DNA from 3 places in the Solwaraspora sp. WMMD1047 genome. Region 1 is predicted to be linked to each of the others. Evidence: riboswitches for the same ligand, from Rfam matches in the RefSeq annotation. Region 1 holds a riboswitch; each other region holds the start of a gene.
The links. Region 1 has a riboswitch for cobalamin ahead of O7627_RS32260 (iron ABC transporter permease). Riboswitches for the same ligand answer to the same signal wherever they lie in the genome.
Positions count from the first base shown of each region.

Region 2: another riboswitch for cobalamin. It lies ahead of cobN (cobaltochelatase subunit CobN); the one in region 1 lies ahead of O7627_RS32260 (iron ABC transporter permease).
Region 3: another riboswitch for cobalamin. It lies ahead of O7627_RS26500 (CbtB-domain containing protein); the one in region 1 lies ahead of O7627_RS32260 (iron ABC transporter permease).

Region 1 covers NZ_JARUBL010000001.1:7,055,435-7,058,701, reverse strand. Annotated here, with positions in the region: gene O7627_RS32265 (YcaO-like family protein) at 1-1,310, shown strand, start outside; cobalamin riboswitch at 1,357-1,552, shown strand; gene O7627_RS32260 (iron ABC transporter permease) at 1,640-2,695, shown strand; gene O7627_RS32255 (ABC transporter ATP-binding protein) at 2,692-3,267, shown strand, end outside.
Region 2 covers NZ_JARUBL010000001.1:5,816,312-5,819,578, forward strand. Annotated here, with positions in the region: gene O7627_RS26515 (precorrin-8X methylmutase) at 1-430, opposite strand, end outside; gene O7627_RS26520 (precorrin-3B synthase) at 427-1,749, opposite strand; cobalamin riboswitch at 1,816-1,941, shown strand; gene cobN (cobaltochelatase subunit CobN) at 2,021-3,267, shown strand, end outside.
Region 3 covers NZ_JARUBL010000001.1:5,812,249-5,815,515, forward strand. Annotated here, with positions in the region: gene O7627_RS26490 (hypothetical protein) at 1-109, opposite strand, end outside; gene O7627_RS26495 (CbtA family protein) at 159-956, opposite strand; gene O7627_RS26500 (CbtB-domain containing protein) at 972-1,166, opposite strand; cobalamin riboswitch at 1,199-1,372, opposite strand; gene O7627_RS26505 (cobalt-precorrin-6A reductase) at 1,445-2,293, shown strand; gene O7627_RS26510 (precorrin-2 C(20)-methyltransferase) at 2,194-3,267, opposite strand, start outside.

The DNA.
Region 1 (3,267 bases):
GAAGCCCGCTCGTCGACCCCCGCACCGGAGTGGTCAGCCGCATCGAGCCCTATCCTCGTCACCCCCGCCTGCCGCAGGCCCTGCACCTGGTCCGATCGGTCATCAGTGACACGACGGCGTTCAGCGGGTGGCGCAGCGACCCGTCCGGCATGGGCGCGGCGCTGTGGGATCCGGGCGCCGCCACCGGCGCAGCGCTCGGTGAAGCCGTCGAACGTTACTGCGGCAACCTGGTCCCGCCGGGGTTGCGTGTCGCGTCGTGGCGCACGCTGACCGACTGCGGTGAGCAGGCCATCGACCCGGCAGGGCTGCCGCTGTACGCGACCGGCCAGTACACCGCCGCCGGGTTTCCGTTCGTGCCGTTCACCCACGATCTGCCCGCCGAGTGGGTCTGCGGCCATCGGCTGCCCGACGGCGGACCGGTCTGGGTTCCGGCCGCACTGGTGTGGACGAGCTACCTGTTCCGGGACCTGCCCGCCACCGTCGCCACGGCGTACGCCGGCATCGGGGCAGGAACCTCGACCGACGCCGCCGTGGCCAGCGCGCTGGCCGAAGCCATCGAACGGGACGCGATGACCCTGACCTGGATGACCAGCCGCACCGGGACGCGTCTGCCGATGCCGGACCGGCTGGCGGGCCTGGCCGCCGGCGCCGATGGAAAGCTGCGGACAAGGCTCTGCCGCTTCCCCTCCGATCTCGGGATGCCGGTCCTCGGAGCACTGGTGCACGACACCGCCGACGGATACGTCACCCTCGGCACCGCCTGCCACCCCGACAGCGACACCGCCGCCGGCAAAGCCTTGGCCGAGGCGCTGCACATCCAGATGGTGATGCGCGATCTCGACGATCCCCACGGTGCCTTCGCCGCCGTGGCCGCAACCCCCGGCAGCCCACTGAAACCCTGGCGCGCCGACCGCGCCTACCTCGACGACTATCGCAGCGACTGGCACGACGCCACCGACCCCGGCTGCCACATGCAGGCATACCTCGATCCGCGGCTGGCACACGCGCTGATCGAAGTCGTGGACGGATGGCCGGCCGAACCGGCACCGATCAGCCCCGGTCAGCCCGCCGCCACGGCAACCCTTCGTGCCCGGCTGCTCGTCGACACCGTACGCGCGAAGGGTTTCGACGTCGTCGCCGTCAACGTGACCACACCCGATGTTCGTGCGGCCGGGCTGCGGGTCGTGCGGGTGGTCGTCCCCGGCCTTTACAGCAATGCTGCGGCCGCGTTCCCGCTTCTCGGCGGTGCTCGGCTCGGGCAGGCTCTCGCAGACGCCGGCGCGCTGCGGCTCACGCCGCTGCCGCACTGATCCCACGGCGACGGGACGCAGCAGGTCGGCAGGTGCGTGGCATGCGTGGCATGTGTTACCTTCCGGTCGTCCGAACCAAGTCGCGGTAGTGGGAAGCCGGTGCGAATCCGGCACTGCCCTCGCAGCTGTGACCGGGGAAGTGTGTACCCGTACAGGACGCCACTGGGCTTTGCGGCCCGGGAAGGCGGGGTGCCCGCGACGATCCGGGAGTCAGAAGACCGACCACGACTTGCTGTGCAACGGCTCTACGAGGTGTGGAGAAACCGTGGTCGATGTCATGCCTCCCCGGAGGCACCCGCAACAACGCCTGATGGCTGGTGGGCGCGGGCGTGCCCGCCCGTAGGCTGCCGTCCATCGCCGTCATCGGTGTTCTGCTCGTCGTCACCACCGCCTGCCTGACCGCGGCGGTCAGCCTCGGGCCGGTCCAGGTCAAGGCAACCACGGTGTGGGGGGTCACCTGGAATCACACCGGCGGGCTGCTGCTGGACCCGGTCGCGGTGACCTGGCCACGCGGCGACGAGCAGATCGTATGGCTGGTACGCCTGCCGAGGGCGGCGCTGGCCGCCGCCGTCGGCGCCGGGCTCGCCGCGGTGGGCGCGGTCATGCAGACACTGCTGCGCAACCCGCTGGCCGACCCTTACCTGCTGGGCGTCTCCTCCGGCGCCTCGGTGGGGGCCGCCGCCGTGGCGCTGCTCGGCGTGCTGTCCAGTTGGGGTGTGTATGCCCTGCCGGCCGGCGCGTTCCTGGGCGCGCTGCTGTCGGTGCTGCTCGTCGTCACGCTCGGCCGCGGCGGTGGGAGGACCGGACCCGTGCGGATGGTGCTCGCCGGTGTCGTGGTGTCGTACGTGCTGTCGGCAGCGACAAGCTACCTGGTGATCACCTCCCCCGACGACGAGGCGGTTCGCGGTGTGCTGTTCTGGCTGCTCGGTACCGTCGCCGGCGCCCGCTGGGACATCGTGGCCCTGACCATCGCCGTCGTACTCGCCGGTGGGGTCGTGCTGCAGGCTCGGGGGCGAGCACTCAATGCGCTCACCGGCGGCGAGGAGTCCGCCGCCACCCTCGGCGTGGACACCACCCGGGAACGCTCCCTGCTGTTGGTCGTCGGCTCCCTGATCACCGGGGTAGCCGTCGCCGGGGCCGGGGCCGTCGGGTTCGTCGGGCTGATGGCCCCGCACGCGGTACGGCTCGTCCTGGGGCGCAGCGACCATCGAATCGTGCTGCCCGTGGCGATGCTGGCAGGCGCATCGTTCCTGGTGCTGGCCGATCTCGCCGCCCGGACCGTGGCAGCTCCCCGGGAGCTCCCGCTCGGCGTGCTGACGGCGTTGTGCGGCGGCCCGTTCTTCTTCTGGTTGCTGCGCCGCAGGGTCGCGGACGGCGCCGGATGATCCTCGAATTCGACACCGTCACTGTGCACCTCGGCGGCCGTGACCTCGTCCACGAGGTGTCACTCACCGTCCGGCGCGGCGCCCTGGCCGGCGTCCTCGGCCCGAACGGCGCCGGGAAGACCACTCTGCTGCGCACCGGTTACCGCGCGCTGCGGCCGTATCCGGGTGACGTCCGGCTGGACGACGAGAGCGTGCCGGGCATGCGCCCCAAGACGCTGGCCCGGCGACTCGCCGTCGTGTTGCAGGAACGCGACCACGCCTTGGAGATGAGCGTCGACGACGTTGTCGCCCTCGGCCTCACCCCGCACAAGCGGGCCTTCGAATCCGACACCGCCGACGATCATGCCTGGATGGCCGCCTGCCTGCAGCGCGTCCATGCCGCCCATCTGACCGGGCGGGCCTTCACCACGCTGTCCGGCGGTGAACGGCAGCGGGTCCTGATCGCCCGCGCACTGGCACAGCGGGCCGAGCTGCTGGTGCTCGACGAACCGACCAACCACCTCGACGTCGCCGCCCAGCACGACGTGCTGCGGCTGCTGCGTGGTCTCGGCCTGACCGTCCTGGCCGCCGTA
Region 2 (3,267 bases), 1.2 Mb from region 1:
TGCCGATCGCCACCACCGCACCGTCGAGCCGGTCGAGCCACAGCTGGAGCGCGGCGGCGCTGCGGGTCGTGCCGAGCCGCTCGGCCAGCCCCGGCACGTCGGGGTGTCGCAGCGTGCAGATCACCTCGTTGCCGGCCGGCAACCGGGTCCGGGTGATGCCGGCGGCGACCATCGCCGCGTCGCACAGGATCGGCGCCCCGGCGGCCAGCGCGGCCCGGCCGCGCCGTACCACGTCCGGGGCGGCGGCGATGTCGTCGACCAGGTCGACCATGCCGCAGGCGTGCACCATCCGCACCGCCACCTGGGCCAGGTCGATGGGGAGCCGGGCCAGGTCGGTCTCCGCCCGGATGGTGGCGAACGAGCGGCGGTAGATCTCCGCCCCGTCGCGGACGTAGTCGTAGTCCGGTCCGGCCGGGGGTGGGGCGCTCACCGGGGCGTCCTCGCCTGGGCGACCCGCTCGGCCAGCGGTCCGGGCGGCGGTGGGCCGCCCGGGGCGGTCACCGCGTAGCCGTCCCCGGTCGCCACGGCCACCGCAACCGGGCCGGCCGGCAGACCGCACCGCCGCTCGCAGCCGGCCCAGTGCATCCGCAGCCGGCGCCCGGCCGCCGAACCGCCGAACGACTCGCCGCCGGTCGGCTCGCGGCCGTCCGGGACCGGGCCGGCGGCGGCGACCGCCGAGGCGGCGTCGGCCCGGACGTCGGCCAGTGACCGCGCGCAGCCGGGCCGGCCGGCGCAGGCGCTGACCCCGGCCCACGGCGAGGCGGTTTCGACGATCAGCCCGGCCGCGTCCATCCGGGCCAGCAGGCCCATGACCGGTTGCGGCCCGGCGTCGGCCACCACACTCCGCCACGGTGTCACCACGAGCGACCCACCCTCCACCTCGGCGGAAATCTCCGCGAGCAGCCTGGCCTGGTCGGCCCGGAGGCGGCCCAGCCGCGCGCCGGCCACCACGCAGAGCCGACCGTACGGGGCGGCCACCGCCCCCGGAGCCGGCGCCGGGTCATCGGTGATCTCCGGCACCCGCCCGGCGGGCGCCGCGAGCGCCCCGGCCGGGCGGTCGGCGCTCGCCGCCGCGAGTGTTTCGGCGAGCCGGGCCGGGCCGCCGGACAGGTCGGTCACCCGCCACACGGCGGCCGGCTCCGGTTCGGTGGCGCGCAGCCGGAGGAAGCCGTGGGCGGCGGCGACGAGGCCCGGCACCGCCCGGACGATCGGCATCCGCAGTCCATGGTCCCGGCCGGCCAGCAGCAACGCGCCGGTGTCGGCCCGCCAGCACAGATCGGCGCCCAGACCGGCCACGTCACCCCGCCCGTCGTCCAGCGCGAACAGGAACCGCCCGCTCAACGCCGCCAGTGCCGGCTCGGCCCGCACGGCCCGGTCGAGCGCGCGGACCAGTTCCCGGATGTCCGGCCGGCCGGCGCCGTCCCGACCACTCAATGGTGAGGCGAGGATGTTGCGGACCCGCTCGTGGGTGGCGGTGGGGAGCAGCCCGGCGCCGGCGAGCCGGTCGGCCAACCGGGCCGCGGCGCCACCCGGCGGGATGCCACGGATCTGCAGATTCGCCCGGGATGTGAGTTCCAGCGTGCCGTCGCCGTACTCCGCCGCACAGTCGGCCACCGTCCGCAGCTGCGCCGGATCGAGCTGCCCGCCTGGCAGGCGTACCCGGATCAGGCCGCCGTCGGCGGCCTCGTGCACCCGCAGCGCGCCGGGGCACCGGTCACCGGCGGAGCGAGGCGGCACGACGTCGGGCATGGCGACATCGTAGAGTCGGGCCACCGGCGCAACCCCGCGCCGGCCCAGCAGCACGCGGTGGACACGGAGGAACCCGGTGTGAATCCGGGGCGGTCCCGCCACTGTCACCGGGGAGTGACCCCCACGCGAGACCACGGCTCGACACCGAGCCGGAAGGTCGGGGCGAGCGTCGATCCGGGAGCCAGGAGACTCCGGCCAGCGCGCACGACGACCACGGGCGCGGACCCGGGGAGGAGTCACCCATGCTCATCGTTGCCGGCCGGGTCACGGCATGATCCTGCTGCTCTCCACATCGGACACCGATCTGCTCAGCGCGCGGGCCAGTGGCGCCGACTACCGGCTGGCCAATCCGGCCCGGCTGGAACGCGGTCCGGCCGACCTGCCCGACCTGCTCGCCGGCGCCGACCTGGTGCTGGTTCGCATCCTCGGCGGTTACCGGATGTGGTCGGAAGGGCTGGACGCGTTGCGCGCCAGCGGCGTACCGGTGGTGATGCTCGGCGGTGAGCAGACCCCGGACGCGGACCTGATGGCCCGCTCCACGGTGCCGGTCGGCACCGCCGCCCAGGCGCACGCCTACCTGGCCCAGGGCGGTCCGGACAACCTGCGGGAGCTGTTCGGGTTTCTCTCCGACACGGTCCTGCTGACCGGGTACGGCTTCGCGCCGCCGGTCGAGCAGCCGAGCTGGGGTCTGCTGCCGCGCGAGCCGGCCGGCCCGGACGGGCCGGTGATCGGCATCCTCTACTACCGGGCGCACCAGATGAGCGGCAACATCGCCTTCGTCGAGGCGCTCGCCGACGCGGTCGACGGCGCCGGCGGCCGGGCGCTGCCGATTTTCTGCGCCAGCCTGCGCAATCCCGAGCCGGAGCTGCTGGCCACGCTCGGCCGGGCCGACGCCCTGCTGGTCACCGTCCTGGCCGCCGGCGGCACCCGGCCGGCCGACGCCGCCGCCGGCGGGGACGACGGCAGCTGGGACGTCGGCGCGCTGGCCGCCCTGGACGTCCCGATCCTGCAGGCACTCAGCCTGACCGCCAGCCGGTCCACCTGGTCGGCGAGCGACGACGGTCTCTCCCCGCTGGACGCGGCCACCCAGATCGCGGTGCCCGAGTTCGACGGCCGGCTGATCACCGTTCCGTTCTCGTTCAAGGAGACCGACGCGGACGGGCTGCCCCGCTACGTGGCCGATCCGGAACGGGCCGGCCGGGTCGCCGGGATCGCCGTCCGGCTCGCCCGGCTGCGGCACACCCCGCCCGCCCGGCGCCGGATCGCGCTGGCGCTGTCGGCGTACCCGACGAAGCACGCCCGGGTCGGCAACGCGGTCGGGCTGGACACCCCGGCCAGCGCGGTCGCGCTGCTGCGGGCGATGGCCGCCCAGGGGTACGACGTCGGCCCGACCGAGGGACCGGACGCGCTACCCGGCCTGGTGCCCGCCGACGCGCCGCCTACCGACTCGCCGCCCGCCGACGGGCACGCCGCGGCTCCCGCGCCGGACGGGGACCGGCTGATCCATGCCCTGATCGC
Region 3 (3,267 bases), 1.2 Mb from region 1:
CCCGGTCCGCCGCGCCGACGCCGTGCCGCAACTGGTCGAGCTGTCCGTCATGGTCCACCTGCGGGTGCTTGCGTGCGGTGCCGCAGCAACAGCCCCGGCACAACGTCAGCACGCAGCCCAGCGGCCGACCGGGCGGCGGCGCCACCCCGCCCGCCGGATCAGCCGGCGGCCGGTGGGGCCACCGTGGCCGGGTCCGGCGTCGAGCCCGGGTCCGTCGCTGTACCCGCGCCGCCGCCGGCCGCCGTGCGCGGCGTCAGCAACAGCCCGAAGGCGAATCCGAGACCGGCCCACAGGGTGGCCAGCTCGGCGATGGAGGCGAGCCGGAACTCCCAGAGCAGCCCCGCGGGCACGTCCGCCGGCACCAGATCGGGAGTCGCCGGCCAGGCCACCAGGACCAGCAGGTTGCCGAGCACCCCGGCCAGCACCGCCCCGGCGGCGGCGTGCGACCCGGACCAGCCCCGGCCGGCCAGCCCGTCCCGGACCAGGAACGCCAGCCAGGTGAAACCGACCGCCGCGATGATCAGGCTGAAGTACTGCCAGGTGCGGGTGGTCACCGTGGCGGGGTCGCCCACGCCGGGCGGATTGGCCGGGTATTTCAGCGCGGGTAGCAGAGAGACGGCCACGAAGCCGCACCCGGCCAGTACCGCGGCCCGGGCCAGGTCGGTGCCGCCCGGCAGGCGGTGCCGGACCCGGGCGAAGACCACGGCCAGCACCAGGCCGAGGCTGACCGCGACCAGCACCGCCGCGACCATCCCGCCAACCACCTGCATGGCACGGCCGACCAGCTCATGCTCGTGGCCGCCGGGTTCGCCGGCGGAGCGCGCCTCCTCGACCACCAGCGCAGCGTCGATGGCGGGTTCGACCAGGAGCAGGGCGACGAGGGCAGCCAGCAGCCCGGCGATCAGGCCGGCCAGCAGGCCCCGGCGCAGTACGAAACCAAGCGTCAGAGTCCGCATCGGAGCGCCCCGGGCTCAGTGACAGGGCACGCCGAGCGCGTGGCGCCCGTCGTGGGTGAACTCGTGTACGTACTCGGCGTAGCTCGCCAGCACGGCGCCGTTCTCCTGGAGCACCAGGTAGACGACGGCGACGGCGAACGCGACGGCGAGCCAGGCCAGGGCGGGCACCCGGATCGGCGCGGTCGCGGCGGGCACGGTGACAGGGGGCATCGCGGTAATCCTCTCGTCCATTCCTCGTGGCGATTACCTTGCTGTGCCGCGGCCGGTCTCCTGGCTCCCGGATCACCGCGCCCGTCCAGCCTTCCCAGATCGGCATCGACCCAGTGGCGGAGCGGACGAGCACTCCCCGGTCACAGTGGCGAGGACCACGCCGGATTCACACCGGCTTCCCGAACACCGCGGCTCTGGCAGCGTAGCCGCCGGTCAGCCCCCGCCACAATGGTCGGGCCAGCCCGGCCGCCGGCCCACGGGTGTGCGATGGTGCCCGGATGAGCACCCGGGTCCTGATTCTGGGCGGCACGGCGGAGGCCCGCGAGCTGGCCGCCACGCTGGTACCCCGGCCGGACGTGATGATCATCTCCTCGCTGGCCGGTCGGGTACGCGATCCGCGGCTGCCGGTGGGCGCGGTCCGGATCGGCGGGTTCGGTGGTCCGGCGGGGCTGGCCCGGTGGCTGGCCGAGCAACGCATCACCGCCGTCATCGACGCCACCCACCCGTACGCGGCCCGGATCCGGACCGCCGCGGTGGTCGCCGCCGCCGAGGTGGGCGCCGCCCACCTGCGGCTGGAACGTCCGGGATGGACGGCGCAGCCGGGCGATCGCTGGCACCGGGTGCCGGGCTACGCCGAGGCCGCGGCCCTCCTGCCCCAGCTCGGGCGGCGGATCTTCCTCACCACCGGCCGGCAGCACCTGGCCGAATTCACCGGCCGGTCCGAGCTGTCGTTCCTGGCCCGGTTCGTCGACCCGCCGGACGAGCCGGTCCCGGCCAACGTCCGGGTCCTCCTCTCCCGGGGCCCGTACGACGCCGCCCGGGAGGCCGAACTGCTCCGCCGGCACCGGATCGAGGTGCTGGTGACCAAGGACAGCGGCGGTTCGCTGACAATCGGCAAGCTGACCGCCGCCCGGGAGCTCTCGCTACCGGTGGTGATGATCGACCGGCCACCGCCGGACCCGGCCAGCCGGCCGGCCGATGTGGTCTCCGATGTCGCCGGGGCACTCGACTGGCTGGCCCGGTCCGCTCAGCCGGCCGCCGCGGCCGGGCCACCATCCGGCACAGCCGGGCGGTCGGCGGGCACCGCCGGACCGCCTGCCGGCACTGCCGGGCCGTCGGCGGGGTAGTCGCGGGGCGTCCAGACCACGGCGGTACCGTCCGGCCGCCGGGTGACCCGGGTGGTCGACGAGCCGATTATCAGCAGGCAGCGCATGTCCACAGTGTCGGGATCGAGCCGGCCGAGCTCCACCAGGGTGACCGACTCGGTCGGCCCGCCGACGTCCCGGGCGACCACCACCGGGGTGCCCGGGGCCCGGTGCCGCAGCAACAGGTCACGGGCGGCGGCCACCTGCCAACGCCGGCTCGCCGAGGCCGGGTTGTAGATCGCCATCACCAGGTCGGCCGAGGCGGCAGCGGCAAGTCGGGCCTCGATCACCGGCCACGGCTTGAGCCGATCGGAGAGCGACAACACCGCGTAGTCATGGCCGAGCGGCGCGCCGACCCGACTCGCCGCCGCCTGGGCCGCGGTCAGCCCCGGCAGCACCCGGACCGGCACCCGGGCGAACCGATCGTCATCGGCCGCGACGGCCAGCACCGCGGTGGCCATCGCGAACACCCCGGGATCGCCCGAGGAGACCACCGCGACCCGCGACCCCGCCAGGGCCAGCTCCAACGCGTGCCGGGCCCGGTCGGCCTCGACCTGGTTGTCCGAGGTGTGGCGGTGCTGCCCGGGCCGGCGCGGAACCCGGTCGACGTACGGCCCGTACCCGATCAGATGCTCGGCCTCCCGCAGTGCCCGCGTCACCTCCGGCGTCCGCCAGCCGGGACCGGCCGGCCCCAGACCGACCACCACGACCTCGCCGCGGTCCGGCGGCTTCCCGGCCGGCGCCGCGTCGTCCGATCCGGCGGCCACGGCGGCGTTCCCCGGGCCGGCGTCCGCGGCGGTCGCGGCCGCGCTCGCCGGGCTCGGCACGATCGCGATCGAGAAGTACGGCACGGCCGCCGGATCGACCTCCGCCAGGGGCAGCTGCCGGGACCGGTTCGTGGTGGCCCGCTCGACGTACCATGCCTCGTCGAGCCGACCCGCGTCGGCCAGCGCGGT